Regions from separate parts of the Brevibacillus schisleri genome, predicted to be linked through region 2. Evidence: riboswitches for the same ligand, from Rfam matches in the RefSeq annotation. Region 2 holds a riboswitch; the other holds the start of a gene.
What was found. Region 2 has a riboswitch for cobalamin ahead of ACUUHJ_RS26460 (energy-coupling factor ABC transporter permease). Riboswitches for the same ligand answer to the same signal wherever they lie in the genome.
Positions count from the first base shown of each region.

Region 1: another riboswitch for cobalamin. It lies ahead of nrdI (class Ib ribonucleoside-diphosphate reductase assembly flavoprotein NrdI); the one in region 2 lies ahead of ACUUHJ_RS26460 (energy-coupling factor ABC transporter permease).

Region 1 is NZ_JBVNDM010000001.1:3,591,036-3,598,988, reverse strand. Features, by position in the region: gene ACUUHJ_RS16825 (hypothetical protein) at 1-232, shown strand, start outside; gene ACUUHJ_RS16820 (DUF952 domain-containing protein) at 252-602, shown strand; gene ACUUHJ_RS16815 (hypothetical protein) at 606-821, opposite strand; gene tlp (small acid-soluble spore protein Tlp) at 946-1,164, shown strand; gene mnmA (tRNA 2-thiouridine(34) synthase MnmA) at 1,304-2,416, shown strand; gene ACUUHJ_RS16800 (hypothetical protein) at 2,438-2,767, shown strand; gene ACUUHJ_RS16795 (ACT domain-containing protein) at 2,807-3,319, shown strand; gene ACUUHJ_RS16790 (alpha/beta hydrolase) at 3,351-4,175, opposite strand; cobalamin riboswitch at 4,346-4,545, shown strand; gene nrdI (class Ib ribonucleoside-diphosphate reductase assembly flavoprotein NrdI) at 4,708-5,067, shown strand; gene nrdE (class 1b ribonucleoside-diphosphate reductase subunit alpha) at 5,054-7,138, shown strand; gene nrdF (class 1b ribonucleoside-diphosphate reductase subunit beta) at 7,194-7,953, shown strand, end outside.
Region 2 is NZ_JBVNDM010000001.1:5,557,427-5,565,379, reverse strand. Features, by position in the region: gene ACUUHJ_RS26475 (spore germination protein) at 1-561, opposite strand, end outside; gene ACUUHJ_RS26470 (GerAB/ArcD/ProY family transporter) at 551-1,651, opposite strand; gene ACUUHJ_RS26465 (quinone-dependent dihydroorotate dehydrogenase) at 1,803-2,894, shown strand; cobalamin riboswitch at 3,029-3,222, shown strand; gene ACUUHJ_RS26460 (energy-coupling factor ABC transporter permease) at 3,365-4,129, shown strand; gene ACUUHJ_RS26455 (energy-coupling factor ABC transporter substrate-binding protein) at 4,126-4,410, shown strand; gene cbiQ (cobalt ECF transporter T component CbiQ) at 4,407-5,204, shown strand; gene ACUUHJ_RS26445 (energy-coupling factor ABC transporter ATP-binding protein) at 5,201-6,049, shown strand; gene ACUUHJ_RS26440 (hypothetical protein) at 6,105-6,269, shown strand; gene ACUUHJ_RS26435 (DIP1984 family protein) at 6,554-7,015, opposite strand; gene ACUUHJ_RS26430 (hypothetical protein) at 7,214-7,708, shown strand; gene ACUUHJ_RS26425 (delta-aminolevulinic acid dehydratase) at 7,909-7,953, shown strand, end outside.

The sequences.
Region 1 (7,953 bases), 2.0 Mb from region 2:
ACATCAAATCGCTTATCAGATCGGCATGCACCCAACTGAGATGGCGAAGCTTGTCTACGATGGTGAAATAACGGGAGAGGTACCTGACCGCAATCCGCAAGCGAAGGATGCCTGGGTGGATTTGCACTCTCTGCGTAACTTCGTTCAATGGCGATACGATCAGGGGCAAATGGAGAAGATGTTCTATGATAAAGCTATGCGTCACCTGAACAAAGCAATGCCAAAAAAATAATCGAATGTGGGGGAGAAGCATGCAAGACTCTATCATTTACTGCTTGGTACCAAAAACATACTGGGAAAAGTGGATGGACAAAGATCACTACTTACCGCGCGATTACGAGCAAGAAGGTTTTATTCACGCGACAAAAGGGGACGAGCTGCTTGAAAAGGTAGCAAACCGCGTCTACGCACAGTTTGACGATGAGTTGTATGTACTCGTTGTCGATGAAACGAAAACGACTTCGGAAGTCAAATACGAGGCTGCGAAGGATGGATTGCTGTATCCACACATCTATGGACCGCTGAATCAAGATGCGATCGTGGATAGAAAGCAAATGAATCGGATAGACGGCCAGTGGCGTCTGGGAGCGTCCATCCGCTAATCTCTACCATTTAAACCATTTGAGTAGCGCAAGCACTTCTTGACGCTTGGCCTCAGGTAGCTTGTCGAGTCTGCGTAAGAGAAGATCAATTCGCATGCGCTGTTCCACTTCGGATTCAGGTACCTTTTGTCCCTTCACCCATTGTCGCTTCAGGCGGACGGGATCGGTATCAGAGATGATCCGAAGTAGCTTTCTTTCCAACAAATCTAAGGAAGCCATAGGTGAAACCCTCTTTTTCGTTTAATCCGTTTCTTCTATTATAACACGGGTACATAAAGAAACCATGATTGGCGCACAATGGTAAAGGTGTTGAATATAACCCTTTGTAGGAGGCGTATCGATTATGGCGAAGCCGGATGACCGTTCTGACAATGCAGAAAAGCTTCAACAGATGATTTCCAATACGGAAGAGAACATTCGTGAGTCCGAAGATTATCTGACGGCTCATGCTGGAGAGATTTCTGCAGAGGAAAAAGCAAACCTCGAAGCGAAGAATCAGCGTCGTGAAGAAAGCATCGAGGGATATCGCGCGGAAATCAAGGATGAATCTACGCAGGCATAACCTTGCTACCAAACGTCTGGCGCCAACTATGCGTCAGGCGTTTTTTCATTCTATCGGGCAAAAGTGCAACAAAACATGATTTGTTTTGCGAAACATGGTAATCTGTAATGGTACAAATTGAATAAGAGGAGAAAGACTTATGAAGCGACCAGAAGATACACGCGTCGTTGTCGGCATGTCCGGCGGAGTCGACTCCTCCGTGACGGCTTACCTGCTTAAGCAACAGGGATATGACGTCATCGGCATCTTCATGAAAAACTGGGATGATACCGATGAATTCGGCCACTGCACGGCGGAAGAAGACTTCCAGGATGTCCGGCGCGTCTGTGAACAGATCGGCATTCCATATTACACGGTAAACTTTGAAAAAGAATACATGGACAAGGTATTCCAGTATTTTTTGGATGAATATAAACGGGGACGTACACCGAATCCGGATGTCATGTGCAACCGTGAAATCAAGTTCGGTGAGCTTCTCGCCAAGGTGATGGATCTGGGGGCGGATTATATTGCTACCGGCCATTACGCGCAGGTCAAGTACATCGATGGCGAGTACAAGCTGATTCGCGGCGTTGACAACAACAAGGACCAGACTTACTTCTTGAATGTATTGGGCCAAGAACAGCTTTCCAAAACGATGTTCCCGATTGGTCATCTCCCGAAGCCGCAAGTAAGGGAGATCGCGGAAAAAGCGGGACTCTATACAGCGAAAAAGAAGGACAGTACAGGGATCTGCTTTATTGGGGAGCGCAACTTCCGCGAGTTCCTGCAAAACTATTTGCCAGCCAAACCAGGAAATATCGAGACCGTAGATGGAGCAGTCATCGGTACGCACGACGGACTGATGTACTATACATTGGGTCAACGACAAGGATTAGGGATTGGCGGAGGTCATGGTACAAGCGGACAGCCTTGGTTTGTTGTAGACAAGGATCTGGAACGGAATGCCCTGATCGTTGGCGAAGGCTCTGATCATATCCGTCTGTACTCGAAGAGTCTCTTGGCGACCAACGTGAGCTGGGTGAGTGATAAGAAACCATCCGAAACGTTTACTTGTACAGCCAAATTCCGTTATCGCCAGCCAGATCAGGGAGTAACCGTTCACCTGCTGGAGGATGGCAACGTGGAAGTTGTATTTGATCAGCCGCAAAAAGCAGTGACACCTGGTCAGGCTGTCGTCTTCTACGATGGGGAAGTGTGCTTGGGTGGGGGTACGATTGATAAGGTACGCTTAGTCGATAAAGAGAACTAAGATAGACGGGGGAAGCACTCGGTGGATGCTACGAAAAAATCAAAAGTGATTATCGTTTCATTTTTGGCGGGAGCAGTTCTCTTGGCGATCATCTCTTATTTCGGGATGGCCTCCATGGGTAAAGAGCATATGGTGACGATCCAAAACGTCATCAAGGAGAACGGCGGGGTTGTAAACGCGGGTGGAGTGACAGCTGTTCCGCTGGAGGAAAGTCCTTTTACCAACGGCGGAAAAGGCAATACCATCTACCGTATCTACTATACGAAAGATGGGCAAACGTTGACGGCTTGGTATCGTGCTGATAACGAATCCTCCATCAAGAAAGAGCCGGAAGCATGGATTCTGCCGTAAAAACAAGGATAAACCTGACTGGGAGAGTGAAGGCATCACATGACCCAATATGCTGGATTGCGTGAACTGGCTGAACTGATTCGAAGACTCGAGCCAGAGTTAGCGAGTGCACAATTAAGTATTCTTGCTCATGAAAATAAAGAGGAAATCGCAACATTGCTAGTGGAAGGACTCGGGACAAAGATTCCTGTCCAACACAGCTCTGGCGAATATGCGAATCATTTGGCGATTTTGCGTGTAGGAGCGAACAAGTACACCTTTGCGCAAGATTGGAGAGAAGTGTACATCAGTGAAATCAATTACTGCGCTTGTCGCATACCTCCAGGGGCCCACGGATTGTTGGTTCGCCATATCGATTATCCAGGCGTGATTTATGATGTCTCACGAAAACTGGCCGAGTATCAAATCAATGTTTCCAAGTTGAATGTATCCCGCGAGCAAAAAGGGAAGAATGCCCTGCTTATCTCTGTGACTGATGAAGAGATTACACCAACGATTGTATCTGCCATCGAAGAGCTGCCCCAAATCACCAAAGTGTTATCTCTACAGTAAGCGAATCATGATAAACAAAAACTGCCCGTTGCTAGTAGCGGGCAGTTTTTTTCGTGGCGAATTTGAGTCCTTGACTAATGAAGACTGGCAAAACAGACGAGTGATTTTCGTTGGCAAATTCGTTAAAGGAAGCCTTGATTTGGCCCTTACCCATGGAGGACAATCGTTCGATCATCGCCAGTGATTTTTCTTTGACCAAGAATCGCCCATCGTTTTCCAACTCGCCGATCGTCAGGAGTGCATGGACGTCGAGGTCATCTGTCAGCAGGCTCGGCAATTGACTTTCCTTTGCAAGCAGCACGCTCTCATTCCAGTGGATAGAGGGACTACCGGCAATATACCGCTGGAACGCGTGTGGTCTCGACAGAAGCACATGCAAGACAAATAAGCCGCCTAGCGAATGTCCCAAAATCGCTTGCTGCGTCCGATCGATGGGGAAGTCGTTTTCGATGCTAGGCTTGAGCTCCTCCTCTAAAAAGGTGAGGAACTGCTCCGCTCCCCCCATCTGTGGCCACTCGGCTCCTTTTGGGCTGCCAGGAAGCTCTGAGGCGGGAACTTCATACGTGTAATCATAGAAACGAGCAGGATGATATGGGTCGTCTGTTGGATAGCCAATCCCGACGACGATAGCAGGATACACGCCAGTTCGTTCAGGGCCACGTGATTGTATCCGTATCGCTTCGGTCATAGTGGCAAAAACAGAGTTGCCATCTAGCAAATATATGACGGGAAAGCCTGATTCCGGAGGGGGATCGGCAGGTATACTTACGAAAATGTGATAGTCACGCTCTTGATAAGTCATGATTCTACGGTATGAACGAGGTATGACGACAGGTTGATAGTCGGTGCTTTTCATGAGGGCGACTCTCCAATCTCTCCAAGGCTAACCAACACACACAAAATCTATTATATGAACGAGAACCAGAGATTGGAAATAGCCGAAAAAGGAGAATAGTTAGTTTTCGAAAAGAGCCCATACTGAGCTTGACTCCTACGATATATTGAGGTAAAGTAAGTTTTACCAACTACATATTGATGCGGTAAGGTGTTTACCAGCCAGATTTGGTAGACTTAATAGGGAAGTCGGTGAGAATCCGACGCGGTCCCGCCACTGTAATGAGAGAGTTCCATTTGCGAAAGAAGGCCACTGATCATGAAGGATCGGGAAGGTGAAAATGGAGCGATGATCCAAAAGCCAGGAGACCTGCCTAACCGCTTGCACTGTTTACCCTACGGGAGATAGGGAAGTGTTCGAGCGCTCAATTCGCATTGGCGAATTGCTAGATGGAAGTCATCACGCGCATTCGGCATGTAAACGTCGGATGCGCTTTTACTTTGGCTAAATAACGTACATACAGAGTAAAAATAGCAAGGATAGGATGAGGGACATGCTAATCGCTTATGATTCAAAAACAGGAAACGTCCGACGATTCGTCAACAAAATTAATTTGCCACATGTGGAAATTGATCAAGATATGGTGTTGGACGAGCCATTCATTTTGATCACATACACGACGGGATTCGGACAAGTGCCGGAGAAGGTGGCGACGTTCCTGAAGCGAAATCATGTCCATCTGCGAGGGGTATCTGCCAGCGGCAACCGCAACTGGGGAACCAGCTTTGCCAAAAGCGCGGATACGATCGCGAGCCAATATGGCGTTCCGGTGATTTCAAAATTCGAACTGTCCGGTACCGGCCGTGACGTGGAACAATTTACGAGTGGGGTGGCAGCAATTGCGGCATATTGAATTGAACAACGAACTGATGCAGCGTGGCAACGACGGATTTTATCAACTGGAAAAGGATCGGGAGGCGGTTGCGGTCTTCATGGAAGAAGTGCAGTCCAACACGATGACTTTTGGCAGTGTGAAAGAACGCATGGACTATTTGATCGAGAATGACTTCTATGAAAACGTCTATGAAACATACACTGTTGAGCAGGTCGATGAAGTTTTCCGTTTGGCCTATGACGCCGATTTTCAATTTGCTTCGTATATGGCTATCTCCAAATTTTATAAAGATTACGCTTTGAAAACGAACGATAAATCGATGTACTTGGAGCAGTATCCAGACAGGGTGGCCGTTGTGGCACTGTCCCTTGGACAAGGTGACTTTGAGCTCGCTAAGCGTTTAACAGTATCCATGATGGACCAACGCTTGCAACCAGCGACACCAACTTTCCTGAACGCAGGAAAAAGCCGCCGGGGAGAAATGGTTTCCTGCTTCTTGCTCGAAATGGATGATTCACTGAATTCCATCAACTTTATTTTGGGAACTTGTATGCAGCTATCCAAAATTGGCGGCGGTGTAGCCGTAAACCTGTCCAAGCTTCGCGGACGAGGAGAGCCGATCAAAGGCGTCGAGGGCGCGGCAAAAGGTGTCATGCCGGTTCTCAAGCTGTTGGAAGATGCGTTTTCCTACGCGGATCAAATGGGGCAACGGAAAGGCTCAGGTGCAGCGTACTACAACATCTTCGGCTGGGATATCAACGAGTTTCTCGATTGCAAAAAGATCAATGCGGATGAAAAAGCCCGCATCAAAACGTTGTCCATCGGCCTGATCGTACCAAACGTGTTCTACAAGCTGGCTGAGGAAAACAAGCCACTGACTGTGTTTGCTCCATACTCCGTGTACAAAGAATACGGTGTGCATCTGGATGATATGGACCTCGATGAGATGTACGACGAGCTCTTTGCTAACGATCGCATCAAGAAAAAGACCGTGATGAGCGCACGCGAGATGTTGACCAAAATCGCGATGATCCAAATGGAATCGGGCTATCCGTACATCATGAACAAAACGAATGCGAACAACAACCATGCACTGAAAGATCTCGGTTCGGTAAAAATGTCCAACCTGTGCACGGAAATCTTCCAACTACAGGAGACTTCGACGATTACCAATTACGGCGAGATGGATATCATTCGTCGCGATATTAGCTGCAATCTGGCATCGCTCAATATTGTCAACGTGATGGAACGCAAAATGATCCGTGAATCCGTCCACGAAGGAATCGAAGCCATTACAGCCGTGAGTGACATGACGCGCGTAGAAAACGCTCCAGGCGTTCAAAAGGCAAACCGCGAGCTGCACTCCGTAGGTCTCGGTGCAATGAACCTGAACGGTTATCTGGCAAAGAACAGAATCGCTTACGAAAGTGAAGAAGCGAAAGATTTCGCCCGTACGTTCTTCATGATGATGAACTTCTACTCCTTGGAAAAAAGTATGGAAATTGCCAAGGTAACAGGCAAGACCTTCTTGGGCTTTGAACAATCGGAATATGCAAAAGGCACTTATTTTAACAAGTACGTGACGAACGATTACAGCCCGCGGACGGAAAAAGCTAAGCTTCTCTTTGAAGGAATGCACATTCCGACGCCAGCGGATTGGGCGGATCTACAGCAAAAGGTGCAAAAGCATGGCGTTTATCATGCGTACCGTTTGGCGATTGCACCGACACAGAGCATTTCCTACATTCAGAATGCGACTTCTAGTGTGATGCCAATTGTTGAGCATATCGAAACGAGAACGTATGCCAACTCTACGACGTATTACCCGATGCCATACTTGTCGCAGGAAAACTATTTTTACTACAAATCGGCGTATGTCATCGACCAATTCAAAGTGATTGATCTGATTGCCGAAATTCAAGAGCACATCGACCAAGGAATTTCGACTGTGCTGCACGTGAACAGCAACATTTCAACCAGAGAGCTAGCTCGCTATTACATTTACGCAGCGAAAAAAGGTCTGAAGTCGCTCTACTATACGCGTACGAAGCATTTGACTGTAGAAGAGTGCATTAGCTGCGCAGTTTAGTGAACGAGATTCATAAAAGGAAAAGCATCAAGCAAAAAGAGAAGAGGAACGCCATATGAAAGCAGTCAATTGGAACAGGCCGGACGACGATTTTACGATGACGTTTTGGAATCAAAACATCATGCAGTTCTGGACGGATGATGAGATTCCGTTGTCAGATGACAAGATGGCCTGGATGGAGCTCAGTGCGACTGAACGGGATACGTATAAAAAAGTATTGGGCGGTCTCACCTTACTGGATACGGTTCAGGGTGGAGTAGGGATGCCGAAGATCATGGAGCATGTCGATGGACTGCAAAGAAAAGCGGTTCTCGCCTTTATGGGCATGATGGAGCAAATCCATGCCAAATCGTACAGCAGCATTTTTACAACGCTGGCATCGACAGAGGAGATTGACGGTATTTTTTCGTGGGTAGAAAACAATCCACACCTGCAAAAGAAAGCGGCCCTCATCTCCAAACGCTATCAGGAAATTGAGAAACCGAAAGACTTGTACATGGCGATGGTAGCGTCCGTCTTCCTGGAAAGCTATCTGTTTTACAGCGGCTTCTTCTATCCGCTATATTTGGCGGGGCAAGGAAAGATGACAAGCAGTGGGGAAATTATCGACCTGATTGTTCGTGACGAGAGCATCCACGGTCTCTATGTCGGCGTTCTCGCGCAAGAAGTCTATCAAGGCCTGAGTGTGGTCGAGCAGACCGCAGCAAAAGAGGAGCTGTATGCCCTTTTGCATGAGCTGCAAGAAAATGAAGAGGCCTATACGACTTCGTTGTATACCGAAATAGGCTTGGCTGACGAGGTTCATGCCTACGTGC
Region 2 (7,953 bases):
AATTTTTTTTGACGTACATTTGCGGAGTCTTTCGCGCATCATCTCTACCAGATCTTCAGATACCCCGTCTGTGATATACATCATGCCGACTCTTGTGCGCGAACGCGTTCCGAGAATAAAAGGCTCATAAGCCAGGGTAATGGTTCGCATACGCTTGCGAATGAGTGCAACGTTCGTGGAAATATCCTCAACGAAACCGTCCCGGGGACCTTTGATCGAAATCTCCGTATTGGCTTCCTCAGTGCCGCGCTCTGGCCGCTTAGAAATATCCCAGGCGAAGGGAGGAGTATCACCAATGAAAATCAGCAAATCTCCAGCGAAAAGTCGCTCAATCCACAGCTCTGAATCCGTGAAAATGGGGATGAGGGGCAAGGAGCGCAAATCTCCCTCAGTCAGGAAACGTTCAATCTGTGGTAATGCCGTATCTTGTAATTGGCGAACGTCTGCAAGTCCTTCGCAATAAAGCATTAGCACTGGCTGATCCTCGGATGTGACTGTGCGCATAAAAATGACGTCCGCACAATGCGCGAATTTTGCTCGCAGTTCCTCTTCAAGGGTCATGGCCTATTCCCTCCTGTTTGGGTGGTTTGCGCAGGGAAATCAGGATGAGTGCGAGTGTGACAATGATCATAATGACGAAATAAAGCGGATAGTATACGTACGTTAGGAAGGAAACGAACTGCATGTCGCTATACGGGAGGCTGGTAAATGCGATCATGCTCCCTCCGAGAAACAGGATCGTGTATTTGCGTTGTTTTCTGGTATGGATCGTGAGTAATTCTCCCAGGAGCAGCAAGCAGATGGTGATTCGAATAAAAGCGCCAGAGAGCCACTGGAAAATCGAGAAGAACTCCATATTTTCGATGTCTTTTCCGATGGTGAGGAGCCGCCATTGTTCAAATGCCGGAAAACGTTGACGCGCAGACTCGACCGGTCCGAATTCTGCAATAGCCCCCGTCAACGGACTGAGTGTCAACAGAAGCGTGATGCCGAGCATAACGAAATAGTGTACGAGGCGGAGTGGCTTTCGGACGTGATGCTGAAGCAATAGCAACAGAAACAGCTCGGTAATACCGCCGCCAAAGTAGAGCGTCCCCACTAGCAGAGGACGATAACCGTTCTGGAATAGCGGCAGTAAAAGACTATAATCCTTTTTGGGAATATTGCCAAAAGCGACGAAAAATCCAAGCAACACAACAATAGGCAGAAGAATTCCTGCTGTGATACCAACGGAGGTCATTCCCCCGATAGCAGCGAGCACACATAAGCCCATCAAGGCGATTGCAGTCACCCACTCGGGTGTGCGAGGCAGATAGTTGACGGTAGTCCATGTCTGGGTATCGATCAGATTGGTTAACGCCATCAAATACAGGCAGATCATGATCGGAGTGAGTAAGAGATGGCTGACAATATTTCCTGTTCGCTGCTGAAGCCATTCATACAAGGCTTGTTGCTTTATTGTTCGATTGATTACAAACAATAGATACACCCACAAGGAAAAAGGAATACCAGCAAGCAACACGCTCAACCAAGCATCTCTTCCGGCTTTACTCAGTAAGAGGGGAATGACGGTTACGTGGTTCGTAATGCCGATCGTCAGCATCATCACCATAATGGCTTGACCAATCCCGATTTTTCCGTCCACTTTCATGAAAGACTAATCCCCCTATGCGTGGTGGTGCTGTTAGGATTTGCCTGCTTACTTGGAAATATGTATCACGTATAAAGGTTACATCCTCCCGAAAAAGTATGGTATTCTACTATGAGGTAAAAAGGTAGAAACGGAGTAAGGAGTGCAGCCGATGTATCAGCTCATAAGAAAATATCTGTTCCAACAAGATGCGGAAGAGATTCATGAAAAGACAATTGGTGCCTTAAGGCTGGTGGAGGATTCTGCTCCAGGCAAAAGCATCCTGAAGATGATCTATCAGGTAAAAGACCAGCGATTGGAGAACAAGCTGTGGGGAATGACGTTTCCGAATCCAGTCGGACTTGCAGCCGGTTTTGATAAAAATGCAGAAGTCTATCATGCGTTGGGTGCTCTTGGTTTTGGGTTTGTGGAAATCGGGACATTGACGCCGCAGGGGCAGCCAGGCAATCCAAAGCCCCGATTGTTCCGATTGCCGGAACATCAAGCTGTCATTAACCGGATGGGCTTCAACAATCACGGTGCGTATCTGGCTTCCCAGCATTTGGTCGATTACGCATACTCAGATGTTCCGATTGGGATTAACATTGGGAAAAACAAAGTAACGCCGAATGAAGAAGCGGCCGTCGATTATAGCAAATGTATGGACATGCTCTATGCATACGGTCACTATTTCGTCATTAACATCAGCTCTCCGAATACCCCGAATCTGCGTGACTTGCAGGAAACGGAGAGCTTGCGTCATTTGGTGCGTGCAGTAAAAGAAAAGGCAACCGAAATGGAAGGGCGTTCCATCAAGAAAAAGCCGATCTTGCTGAAAGTAGCGCCAGACATGTCAGATGAGCACATGCGCGATGTTGTTCACGCTGCTGTAGAAGAAGGCATTTCCGGAATTATTGCGACCAATACGACACTGTCACGCGAGGCCGTCTCTGGTCATCGCTTTGCCGAGGAAGCGGGCGGACTGAGCGGTAGACCTCTTACAGAGCGTTCCACAGCTTGGGTGAAGGAGATTTATCAAGAAGTAGGAGACAAGGTACCAATCATTGGTGTCGGCGGTATTTATAATGGGGAAGACGCCTACGCGAAAATCCGGGCAGGAGCCAGTCTTGTTCAGGTGTATACGGGGATGATTTATCAGGGCCCAGGTATCGCCAAACAAATCAACAAAAAACTGCTCAAGCTCATGCAACGCGATGGTTTTAAACATATTAGTGAAGTAATTGGCGTAGACGCAAAAGAATAGATAGAACAAAGTACGCATAGGTAGATGGTTCCGTTTGTAGTGGGTCATCTACTTATGCGTTTTTGCTTATATTCTTCCGATTTATGTAGTGATCCGGTATAATGATGTGGGACAAACATGAATTGTCAGTCAATTGCATATAGTCGGCGTTAGGTGCCTTTATGTGACGCATAAAGGGTAACAGGGAATCGGGTGAAAGTCCCGAGCGGTCCCGCCACTGTAACCAGGGAGCTCTCTTTGAGAAGGAAACCACTCATCTTCGTATGGGGAAGGACAAGGAGCGCATGGATCTGGAAGCCAGGAGACCTACCTAGTAGCCACACCCACAGAACCTTCGCGGAAAGGAGCGGTGAATACGAGGCAATGAGGCTGTCTAGTCAGTCTGTTGTTTTGTGTGCACATCTCGTCCACTGATGGATGGGATTTTTTTGTTTGGAGGAAAGAATGAAAGCCAGTGAAGGAGGATAAACATGAATCGATCTCGTCTCGTATCTACTTGTTTGATGATCGCGGGCTTTGTCTTGTATTTTTTGCTCAATGAACCTGAGACAGGACATGCAATGCACATCATGGAAGGGTATTTGCCATTATCCTGGGCCTTATTTTGGTGGGCTGTGTTCTTGCCATTCTTTATTCTTGGGATTCGCTCGATTAACAAGATTGTAAAAGAACATCCCGAGATGAAGCTCCTTATTGGCGTTGCAGGAGCATTTGCCTTTGTTTTATCTGCATTGAAAATCCCTTCGGTTACAGGCAGCAGCTCTCACCCGACTGGAACGGGCCTTGGCGCCATTATGTTTGGGCCTTTTGCGATGTCTGTGTTAGGGAGTATGGTGCTCTTGTTTCAAGCCTTGCTTTTGGCACATGGGGGTTTGACTACGCTAGGGGCAAATGCTGTATCCATGGCTGTGGTAGGACCTATGGTGGCATACGGAATCTATTGGCTGATCATGAAAGTGGCCGGAAGTCAGCGTCTGGCGGTTTTTGCGGCGGCGGCTTTGGCTGATCTCGCTACCTATGTGGTGACTTCGCTTCAACTGGCACTCGCATTTCCAGCTGAATCTGGCGGAGTGTTGGCTTCGTTTGCCAAATTCGCAGGAATCTTTGCGTTCACGCAAGTACCGCTCGCTATTAGTGAAGGTCTGTTGACCGTTCTTGTTTGGAACTGGTTGTTATCTTATAACGCAAAAGAGCTTACACAGCTTCGTTTGCTCAAACGGGAGGAATCGCTGTGAAAAAAGGATGGAACTGGCTTTTACTCTTGGGGGTAATCGTACTGGCTACTGTCCCGCTGTTACTAGTGCAGGACTCGGAATTTGGAGGCGCAGACGGCGTGGCAGAGGAAGCGATCAAGGAAATCGCTCCGAACTACGAACCATGGTTTCAACCGCTGATAGAACCGCCAGGGGGAGAGACGGAGAGTCTATTGTTTGCGGTGCAGGCGGCGTTGGGAGCGGGAGTGGTTGGCTACGCCGTGGGCTTGTACAAAGGTCGGCTGGATAAACGGAAAAAATGAACGGATTGCAGCTTGATTCTCTCTCTTATCAAAACAGGCTAAAACATCTGCCGCCAGCTCATAAGCTATTGCTGGCGAGTGCAATGTTACTGCTCGTCCTGGTGGGACATGTATGGATGCAGATGGCGGTCGTTGTTTGGATGACGATATGGGTAGTGGTGTATGCCCGTATTCCTGTCCGTATCTACTGTGCCTTTATGATCGTGTCACTCTCGTTTTTCGCGGCGGGGCTCCCTGCTCTATTGATTGAAGGGGCGAGAGCAGGAGGAGTACAGGTCCAGGTCGCGGCAGCATGGGAATTCGGTACGTATGTGCTCTATGTGCCGATGTCCTCCTTCAGTAAAGTTTGGATTTTATTTTGGCGGACCATGGCGAGCTTATCTTGCTTTGCTTTCCTTTTGTTTACCGTGCCGTTTGCCGAAATCTTGCAGGTGCTTCGGCGGCTTCATATGCCTGTTCTTGTGACTGATTTATTAATGATCATGTATCGGTTTATTTTTGTGTTGGTAACGATTTCTCACCAGCTCTGGATTGCCCAACGTTCGCGCGGAGGTCATCGCGGCTTCCGGGCGACACTTCGGGATGCAGGGGTTCTCGTTGCGCAATTGTTTGTCAGAGCGATGCGCAAATACGAAGCCCTGCACAAAGGAATGGCGGCAAGAGGTTTCGGGGAGAGCATGCAGGTGCTCTCGTTTCATTCCCATGCCCGCTCGCGCCGCTATGAGTGGGAATCAATCGCAGGCTGTATCCTGCTGGTGCTGCTTGAGTGGTGGACAGGAGGTTGGCGGTTATGACATCACGGTTGTTGGAGTTCATCGATTTGCAGTACACGTATCCAGGAGGGCGGGGACCAGTCCTGTCAGGGCTGTCCTTATGGATTCCAGAGGGGAAAAAATGTGTTCTTTTGGGGCGGAATGGCTGTGGGAAGTCGACCCTGTTCTTGCATGGAAACGGGATTATCGAGCCACAGAAGGGACAGGTGCTGTGGAAGGGGAAACCCATTGTCTACAAACGAGCCGTATTGCAAGAGATGACGCAAAAGGTAGGCTTGGTCTTTCAAGATCCCGAGCATCAGTTGATCGCAAGCACAGTCGCGGAAGATATATCCTACGGTTTATGCAATCAGAAGCTGCCCGTGGACGTAATCCGGGCAAAGGTAGAAAAGGTGCTGGATGCATTCGGGTTAAGAGAGCTGGCAGAAGCTCCGATTCATCATTTGAGCCTGGGACAAAAACGGAGACTGGCACTCGCGGGGGTCATGGTCATGGAGCCGGAGCTTCTGCTATTGGACGAGCCTACTGCGTATCTGGATCGCTATCAGACCAAAAATTTGCTGCGGGAGCTCGATGCCATTCATCGGCAAGGAACGACTGTTTTGATGGCAACACACGATATGGATATTGCGTTTGAATGGGCCGAGTGGATTTGCATCATGGATGAAGGCAGGCTTGTGTTCGCGGGAGATCCGCAGGAGGCATTGGAAAACAGAGACATGCTGGAAAGCCTTCATCTAGGTATGCCGTTGCTCGTGGATGTGTGGGAGGCACTGCCTGAGCAGTGGAAGCGAGAGTTGGGCGGAAATATTCCACGTTCGGTCGACGAGCTGCGAAAAATGCTAAGTGTTCAGCGGGTGTGGTGAATGGAGTGGGCGCTTTCGGGTAAGCTAACCCCAAAAAGCCATGGAGGTAAGCAGTATGGAACATGACTCTGTCTCGAGTTCATCTGTCCCGAATCATCAGGAAAAAGGAATCCCTCGCCAAGTGAAGGATGAACTGATGTATCAAGTGTTGGAGAAAGACATGACTACCGCTGAACAGGAAAAGAAGATAAAGGATGATTACCTAAAAGGAAAGGCGTAAATTTGCGCCAAGAAGCCCTTCTCGCCACATAAAGGCGTGAAGGGCTTTTTTACATGGAATGATCCCCGTACCCACCCTCGTCTGTCAGACAAAATCAACACACGGTAGTTACAATACCAAGTACGCATTACTCATGTCACATTACTGGGCTTCTTATGTGAGAGAGGGATTTGAACCCTCAGGGTTGCCCCTCGACCCGACCAATGAGTTTTCAACATTAACCCTGTTGAATGGGGACGTGTTCGCCTTTTGCAGACAGACTACCGACTTCCATGTCTCTTACGTCAGGTTTCTTGCAGCTCCGTTAACCAGTTGAATTGTTGAATGCTTGCATCCAGTTCCCGGTACTGCTTGGACAGCTCGTCGACTTTCTTTTGCAACTGAGCAATATTAACAGTCGAGCAAACCTTGACCTCCGAACGGCTGTAGCGATCATGCTTGACTGTAGCTGCTTTGATCAGGTCGGCCAGCTCATTGCGTTTTGAACCGAGAACATCACGTTTGGTTAACGCAGCGGAGAGCGTCATTGTTTCGTTAAAGCGGCAAGACGCATTGGTTCGATTGATTTGCTGAACAATATGCTCGAGCTGGTCAAACAACTGATACAGCTCAGATAAGAGATCGTCAGGATTTTCTGGAGGCTGTTCACCTTCCTGGACCTTTGCGCTGCGGTGCAAGCGGTCCCCCAACTGTTCGATTCGCTTTTGATAATCGGCACGAATGATTAACGCTTCCGCGAGTTTCACAACCGTAACCCCCTAAACCAATCTGATAGTTTATACGCTTGTTTGTTTGATTGGTTGTGGTAAAAAAAATAAAATATGGGAAAACTTGAATTCCGCTGAAAAGGTAAGAAGATTTGTACGAATTTTGTAGGGATATGTCCATTCATCACGAATAACGTAAAGAAGGCACTTACTTACAATGGGGGAAGTGATGAGGTTGTGATTTCAACTTTGAATAAGACGCTATGCGTTCAGCAACTCGTAGAAAAATTAAGAGACAAGCAGCTTCTTCATGTACCAATCGCTGATCTTCGAGAATCCAATAAAGTGTTGTATGAATACGTCAATCAGCTCAATGACTCGATTGCGATCATTCCGACTACGATTAATTCGGTCATTACAGGCGTCATCCGCTTTCAGGAAGGGTACTTTATTACCTTAGGCATGCTCATCTGGAAAGACGCCAATAAAAAAGGGGCGTTCAAAGAAGGGACGTTTCTTTTTTACAAGCATGACGCTCAGGATTCGATTGAGGAGTGCGTTCATATTACCAATTCCATCGAAAATCACAATCTGATGGAAAGCCTGTTCTTTGCTTGCTGCGAGAGCAAGGATGGCGATTCCGTTCTTTCCTATTCGCATATCGAGCATGCGATTACATACGGGGAGCTGTATCGTGACATAAAGTCCAAAATCAAAAAAGGATTTGCATAGTTAGAGAAACTTTACACGCCAAGTTTTGGGTGATATACTACTGAAAATTTATAAAATATTCCAATTGAAGAGGAGTTTTCCTACTTGATGATTAAGAAGTAACGTCTTGCCATTCACCAGTTGGCCCGACCCCCTCCATGTAAATGGTTTTGTTTACCCATAAATAAAAACCACTTACAACAAAATGGAGGAATATCACAATGAGTAAACCTGAAATGAATGTTGCCCTAGTAGTCGGTCCGGAT